DNA from 3 places in the Mesorhizobium sp. P2_C4 genome. Region 1 is predicted to be linked to each of the others. Evidence: predicted binding sites of a transcription regulator. Region 1 holds the regulator's gene; each other region holds the start of a gene.
What was found. The regulator PhoB, encoded in region 1, activates phosphate uptake and scavenging genes when phosphate is short. The targets are predictions, from matches to a motif close to TGTCATNNANCTGTCAT.

Region 1 (2,268 bases):
CAATGCAATGCTAGATTGCATGCCACCATAGCCGTATCAAAGAACGTGGCAGGATGTTCAATCGCATGATGGCGGCATATCGGTTGGCTGCAGCAACCAGCCCCCTCCTCAAAAGCCGGACCAGATATCTGCCGGCGCTTTTCTCGATTTCCGTGTGGCTATTGCTTGGCAGCACCGCCGCCGCCCAACACCCTGGTCCAGGCTGCCCGGTTGGCCAATTGATAGATGCCAGAGAAGCATGGGGGAAATTCACCTCCAATGATGAGGCGACGGAATTTGCCAGACGTAAGTTCCTGGCCCTTGGCGCGGAAGAGTTCACAAAATGGCTATCGTGCCAGAGTTTTGATGTGCGCGTTAGTCCAGGCCGCGGAACGACCACGAATATTCAAGCAAGCTTTATGCCACTCAGGAAAGACGAAGGTCTTTGGGTGCCCAGTGGAGTTTACTACTGGCTTTTTCCTCCAGGCCGTCACTCCATAGAAGCGCATATCGAAAAGGGACGATTGATAGACATTTTTGCTATCGCCGAGAGCGAATAGAGAGAACAAACGATCCGACGATCCTCAAGTTGCACCTCTCAGTCACTCAGATATCGGTCGCATTTTTTGGTCATTCAACATCAAGCCGGACGAATGGGCTGACCACTTCAACGACACTGGATATGCTTCCGTCGAAACTGAAGGGCTTCAGTCTTCCCGAATAGCGTAACCAGCGCCGCGGATGGTGCGGATGACGTCGGGCATGCGGCCATTGTTGACCGCCTTGCGCAGCCGCCCGACATGCACGTCCACCGTACGTTCGTCGATGTAGATCGTCTCGCCCCAGACATTGTCGAGCAGCTGGCTGCGCGAGAACACCCGGCCGGGATGACGCATCATGAATTCGAGCAGCCGGAATTCGGTCGGCCCGAGCCGGATTTCGCTCTTCTTGCGATAGACGCGGTGCGATTCGCGATCGAGCACGATGTCGCCGACCTTGAGCACGCTGGACAGCACTTCCGGTTTGGCGCGGCGCAGCAGCGCCTTCACCCTGGCCATGAACTCTGGCGTCGAAAACGGCTTGACCAGATAATCGTCGGCGCCGGTCGACAGGCCGCGCACGCGGTCGCTCTCCTCGCCGCGCGCGGTCAGCATGATGATCGGCAGCCGCTCTGTTTCGGGCCGCATCCTGAGGCGCCGGCACAGCTCGATGCCGGAAACCGCCGGCACCATCCAGTCCAGCACCAGAAGATCGGGCACGTTTTCCTGCAGCCTAATCTCGGCCTCGTCGCCGCGCGTCACCACCTCGACCTGGTAACCTTCGGATTCGAGATTGTAGCGGAGGAGCACGCCTAGCGGCTCCTCGTCCTCCACCACCATGATGCGTGGCGCGATCATCGACTGGTCACCTTTGTCGTCATGCCGCCGGCGCGGACATCGCCGTCTCGTCCTGCTTTGGACGATTGGCGGGCAATTGCGAGCCGGTCAAAACATAGTACGCATTTTCGGCGATGTTGGTCACGTGGTCGCCGATGCGTTCGAGGTTCTTGGCGCAGAACAACAGATGCGTGCACGCGGTGATGTTGCGCGGGTCTTCCATCATGTAGGTCAACAGCTCGCGAAACACCGAGGTGTATTTGACGTCGATGCGCTCGTCGTCGTTTCTGAGCTTGGCGAGCGCTGCCGCATCGGCGGCGGCATATTCCTCGACCACCCCTTGCACCTGGATGAGCACCAGCTGAGCCATCGCATCGATGGAATGCGACAGGTCACGCGGCGTGACGCTGAGGCCGACGGTGCCGACGCGCTTGGCGATGTTCTTGGCGAGGTCGCCGATGCGCTCAAGGTCGCCGGCCATGCGGATCGAGCCGACCACTGCACGCAGATCGTTGGCCATCGGCTGGCGCTTGGCGATCAGCGTGATGGCGCGGTCGTCCAGCTCACGCTGGCGCGCATCCATGATGGCGTCGTCGGAGACGACGCGCTGTGCCAGGGCATTGTCCGAAGTGAGCAGCGCCTTGGTCGAGCCGCTGACCATCGAGCCGGCGAGATCGCCCATGTCGCGGATCAGCTTGCTGATCTGTCCCAGCTCTTCATCGAAAGATGCGACGGTATGTTCACCCATGATCCTAGTCCTCGTGCCTGAAACTTCGCTGTCGGAACCGCTCAGCCGAACCGGCCGGTGATATAGTCCTGGGTGCGCTTGTCGTCGGGGTTGGTGAACATCTTGTCGGTTGCGCCCTCCTCGACGAGATAGCCGAGATGGAACATCGCCGTGCGCTGCGACACG
Region 2 (2,268 bases), on a different contig from region 1:
CCGCCGAAAATGTCGGAAACGCCTTCTTCGCAGGTCAGCACGGTGCCCCAAGGGGTGACGCCGCCGCTGCAATTGTAGCTGGTGCCGAGGACTTTTGTGCCACTCGCGTCGGCGGACGTCTTCATCAGGGCATGCCCAGCAACGGGGCCGGAGACGGTCATTTCGGTGTTGGCGGTGATGCGGCGGTTGAGCGGGCTGTCCTCGACCAGCGACCACTTGCCGTCCTTCAGCAGCACTTCGACGATCGAATGGCCCATCGCGGCCATGCCGAGGTCGACCTGTTCCCGGGTCATCGTCTCGCCGGCATCGTCCTCTGTCATGCCTGGAAACATCACATTGGGCGAAATGTATTCGTTGTTGACGCACAGCAGCCCGTGGTCGGAATTGACCGAGCCTTTCGGCAGCGGCATGAAGGCGATGTAGTCGCAATTGTAGCCGAAGCGCTTTTCCTGCTCTTCCGCCGCGACCTTGTTGCCGTCGAACTCCGGCAGGCCGGCTGCCAGCGGATCGCCCCAGCGGGCCACGATCGTGGTCTCGTAGCCTTCAGCGGCGGCATGGGTCTTGTCGTAGACGCGCTTAAGTTCGGGAAAGCCGAGCGTCGAGAGTGCGGCGGCGGCATGTGCATCTCCGGCAAACAGCGAACCGACGAAGCTGCCGCCGGCGATCAGCGCGCCGGAGGCGAGGCCACCTTTCAACATCTCGCGGCGCGAGACGCGGGCGGCAATGATTTCGCGAATGACAGGGGAGGATGAAGACGGGGTGTTGGCCATGGTGTCTGCCTCTCTGGGTGAATGGTGACGGCGCACCGCTGCCTAGTCTGCTTTGGCAACATCCGCATGACATGACAGGAACAGCAGGCGAGCGCGGCAAGAACCTCGCTCAGCCCTTGGTGCAGGTTGAGGCGGTGAAGGCGCCGTCGGGCTGTTTCAGGATGACGTCGAAGGAGGGGGTGGTCTGGCCGTCCAGCGTCGCTTGCGTCATCGAGATGGAATTGCCGCCGGCGGTGTAGCCGCCCAGCGGCCCAAGCCAGGTGATCTCGCCATTGGCGTCCATCTGATAGTTGTAGCCTTGCGTCGCGGTGCCGAAGGTCACCGGGCCGCTGTAGACGTTGCCTTTGATGGTGATGTCGCCGAGATTGAGGAACATGCCAAGCAGATAGACCTCGCAATGATAGGTCCCGTCCGGCAGCTTGCCGTCGGTGAAGTCGGCACGTGCGGCACCGGTCGCCGCAAGCAGCAGCACGATGCTGAAAACAGAAGAAATCCTTGAGGCCATGACGTCGCTCGTTTGAGGATCGAACTTGCCCTATTTTCTGGCGATGCCGCAACGGTCGTCGTCAGCCATTCACCGATGCACGGCAGGTCAAAATTTAGGCAGATGGGCGAATTGGGTGAAAATTAGGCATGGGTGCGTAATTTTTTCTCAATCAATTTTTAACCTGCGCATTTCACTGCCAACGTATATTTGACGGCTAATATAGTAACCATCGGATAATATTGGATATTCCTGGCGTTCTCGACGTTGCTCCAGCGGTTGGCACAGCCGTTGCATGGTCTGTTGCGGTACCATCAACCAGCTTGGGAGTCTGTAATATGAGGGGTAATTTCTCGACAATAACAAAGATGTTTTCGGCAAGCGTGGTGGCGGCGGGGCTTTTGATGTCCGTTCCGGCCAAGGCGGCTGACGACACCATCAAGATCGGCATTCTCCATTCGCTGTCGGGGACAATGGCGATTTCGGAAACGACGTTGAAGGACGCCATGCTGATGCTCATCGATGAGCAGAACGCCAAGGGCGGCCTGCTCGGCAAGAAGCTCGAGGCGGTCGTCGTCGATCCGGCTTCCAACTGGCCGCTGTTCGCCGAAAAGGCGCGCGAGCTGATCTCCAAGGACAAGGTGGCCGCCGTGTTCGGCTGCTGGACCTCGGTGTCGCGCAAGTCCGTGCTGCCGGTGTTCTCCGAGCTCGACAACATCCTGTTCTACCCCGTCCAGTATGAGGGCGAGGAAAGCGAGCGCAACGTGTTCTACACCGGTGCGGCGCCGAACCAGCAGGCCATTCCGGCTGTCGACTATCTGATGAGCGAAGACGGCGGTTCGGTGAAGCGCTGGGTGCTGGAAGGCACCGACTACGTCTATCCGCGCACCACCAACAAGATCCTCGAGGCCTATCTGAAGGCCAAGGGCGTTGCCGCCGAAGACATCATGGTCAACTACACGCCGTTCGGCTTCTCCGACTGGCAGACCGAAGTCTCGGCGATCAAGAAGTTCG
Region 3 (2,268 bases), on a different contig from region 1:
CCGAAGGAGATGGACTGGAGCTTCGCCGGTCCGTTCGGCACCTATGACAAGGCGCAGCTGCAGCGCGGCCTGAAGGTCTACAAGGAAGTCTGTTCGGCCTGCCATTCGATGAACCTGGTGGCCTTCCGGACGCTGGAAGGGCTCGGTTATTCGGAGGCGCAGGTGAAGTCCTTTGCCGCCGAATACACCATCCATGACGGCCCCAACGATGCCGGTGACATGTTCGACCGCCCGGGCAAGCCGTCCGACCATTTCACGGCGCCGTTCGCCAACGTCGAGGCCGCCGCTGCCGCCAATGGCGGCGCCGCGCCGCCCGATATGTCGCTGCTGGCCAAGGCGCGTGGCGTCGAGCGCGGCTTTCCGCGCTTCGTCTTCGATATCTTCACCCAGTACGCCCAGGGCGGTCCCGACTACATCCACTCGCTGCTGACCGGCTATGACGAGCAGCCGCCGGCCGGCATGGTGATTCCGGAGGGCACGCACTACAATCCGTACTTCATGTCCGGCGTGTCGCTGAAGATGCCGAAGCCGCTCTCCGACGGCCAGGTGACCTATGACGACGGCTCGCCGCAGACCGTCGACCAGTATTCCCGCGACGTGTCGGCTTTCCTGATGTGGGCGGCCGAGCCGCACATGGAAGACCGCAAGAAGACCGGTTTCCGCGTGCTGGTGTTCCTGCTGCTGTTCGGCGCCCTGGTCTACCTGACCAAGCGCAAGGTCTGGGAAGGCGTGGCGCACTGAGCGCTGCAGGCATTCGAAAATGCGAGGGCGCCGAAAGGCGCCCTTTCTGCATTCTGGAGCAGGTGAGAACACCGGCTGTGTCACATGGCCGTCACCGCTTTCGGTGATGCTGAGCCGCCCTCATCAAAGGATCGCACCCATGAAAAAATATGCATCGCTGGCAGCAGGCCTTCTGCTGCTTGTCGTCGGCTCCACGGCCTATGCCGAGGACGCGGCACCCTTCGTCACCAACAAGGACATCGACCTGACGATGATCCTGCCACCGCCGCCGGCAAACGATTCCGCCCAGACGAAAGCCGAGTTGGGCGAGGTGCTGACGCTGCAGGTGACGCGCACCCCTGAAATGGAAGCCCGGGCCATCGCCGATGCCCAGGAGGACGTCTGGCGCTTCGCCGATGTCATGGGACCAAAGTTCAACAAGGAAACGCTGCCGAAGTTCAGCGCCTTCTTCGATCGCGTCGTTGCCACCGAAGGCGCGGTCGTCGACCCGGCCAAGGATGTCTGGAAGCGCCCGCGACCGCATCAGCTGAGCGATCTGGTCAAGCCCGTGGTCAAGCTGTCGAGTTCCGGCTCCTGGCCGTCCGGCCATGCGACCGTCGGCACGATGATGGGCATCATCCTTTCCGACATGGTTCCGGAAAAGCGCGCCGAGATCATGGCGCGCGCGGCCGAATATGCCCACAACCGTGAGGTCGGCGGCATCCACTATCCGTCCGATATCGAGGTGGGCAAGATTTCCGGCAGCGTCATTGCCGCCATCCTGCTCAGCCGCCCCGATTTCAAGGCCGAATACGAAGTGGCAAGGTCCGAGCTCCGCTCCGACCTTGGCATGTGACGACCGTCCTGCTCAAAAAAGGCAGCCGGCACACGAAAAAGGGCGCCCCGGGCGCCCTTTTTTAGTGCGGCCACTGCCACGAAGCGAACCGATCCTTTGCCAGACAATTTTTTGCCAGGCGACACATCGCGGTAGCCGTCCTTGGCCTAGCCGGGTTACGATCGGCCAACGTCCTACTGCCGAATCTGGACGACCAATCCCCGGAGAGCCGCCTGATGAAATCGTCCCTTGAAGACACGCTGCTCGCCGCGATCCGCACCATTCCGGATTATCCGAAGCCCGGTATCCTGTTTCGTGACATCACCACTTTGCTCGGCAATGCGCGCGCCTTCCGTCGCGCCATCGACGAACTGGTGCATCCCTATGCCGGCCAGAAGATCGACAAGATCGCCGGCATCGAGGCGCGGGGCTTCATCCTTGGCGGCGCCGTCGCCCACCAGCTATCGGCCGGCTTCGTGCCCATCCGCAAGAAAGGCAAGTTGCCCTACGAGACGGTGCGCGTCGCCTACAGCCTGGAATACGGGCTGGACGAGATGGAGATGCACAAGGACGGTGTTGCACCCGGCGAGAAGGTGATCCTCGTCGACGATTTGATCGCCACCGGCGGCACGGCGGAGGCTGCGGTGAAGCTGCTCAGGCAGATCGGCGCCGACATCCTTGCCGCCTGCTTTGTCATCGACCTGCCGGACCTC

Region 2: a site for PhoB is predicted at 826-842, ahead of AC1DX6_RS23200 (PhoX family protein). Genes of this name have one in related genera too.
Region 3: a site for PhoB is predicted at 820-836, ahead of AC1DX6_RS10660 (acid phosphatase). Genes of this name have one in related genera too.

The regions. Positions count from the first base shown of each region.
Region 1 is NZ_JBFUDT010000007.1:115,155-117,422, reverse strand. Features, by position in the region: gene AC1DX6_RS24115 (hypothetical protein) at 66-539, shown strand; gene phoB (phosphate regulon transcriptional regulator PhoB) at 687-1,376, opposite strand; gene phoU (phosphate signaling complex protein PhoU) at 1,396-2,103, opposite strand; gene pstB (phosphate ABC transporter ATP-binding protein PstB) at 2,145-2,268, opposite strand, start outside.
Region 2 is NZ_JBFUDT010000006.1:265,568-267,835, forward strand. Features, by position in the region: gene AC1DX6_RS23200 (PhoX family protein) at 1-770, opposite strand, end outside; gene AC1DX6_RS23205 (hypothetical protein) at 880-1,275, opposite strand; gene urtA (urea ABC transporter substrate-binding protein) at 1,593-2,268, shown strand, end outside.
Region 3 is NZ_JBFUDT010000002.1:888,617-890,884, reverse strand. Features, by position in the region: gene AC1DX6_RS10665 (cytochrome c1) at 1-741, shown strand, start outside; gene AC1DX6_RS10660 (acid phosphatase) at 881-1,576, shown strand; gene AC1DX6_RS10655 (adenine phosphoribosyltransferase) at 1,792-2,268, shown strand, end outside.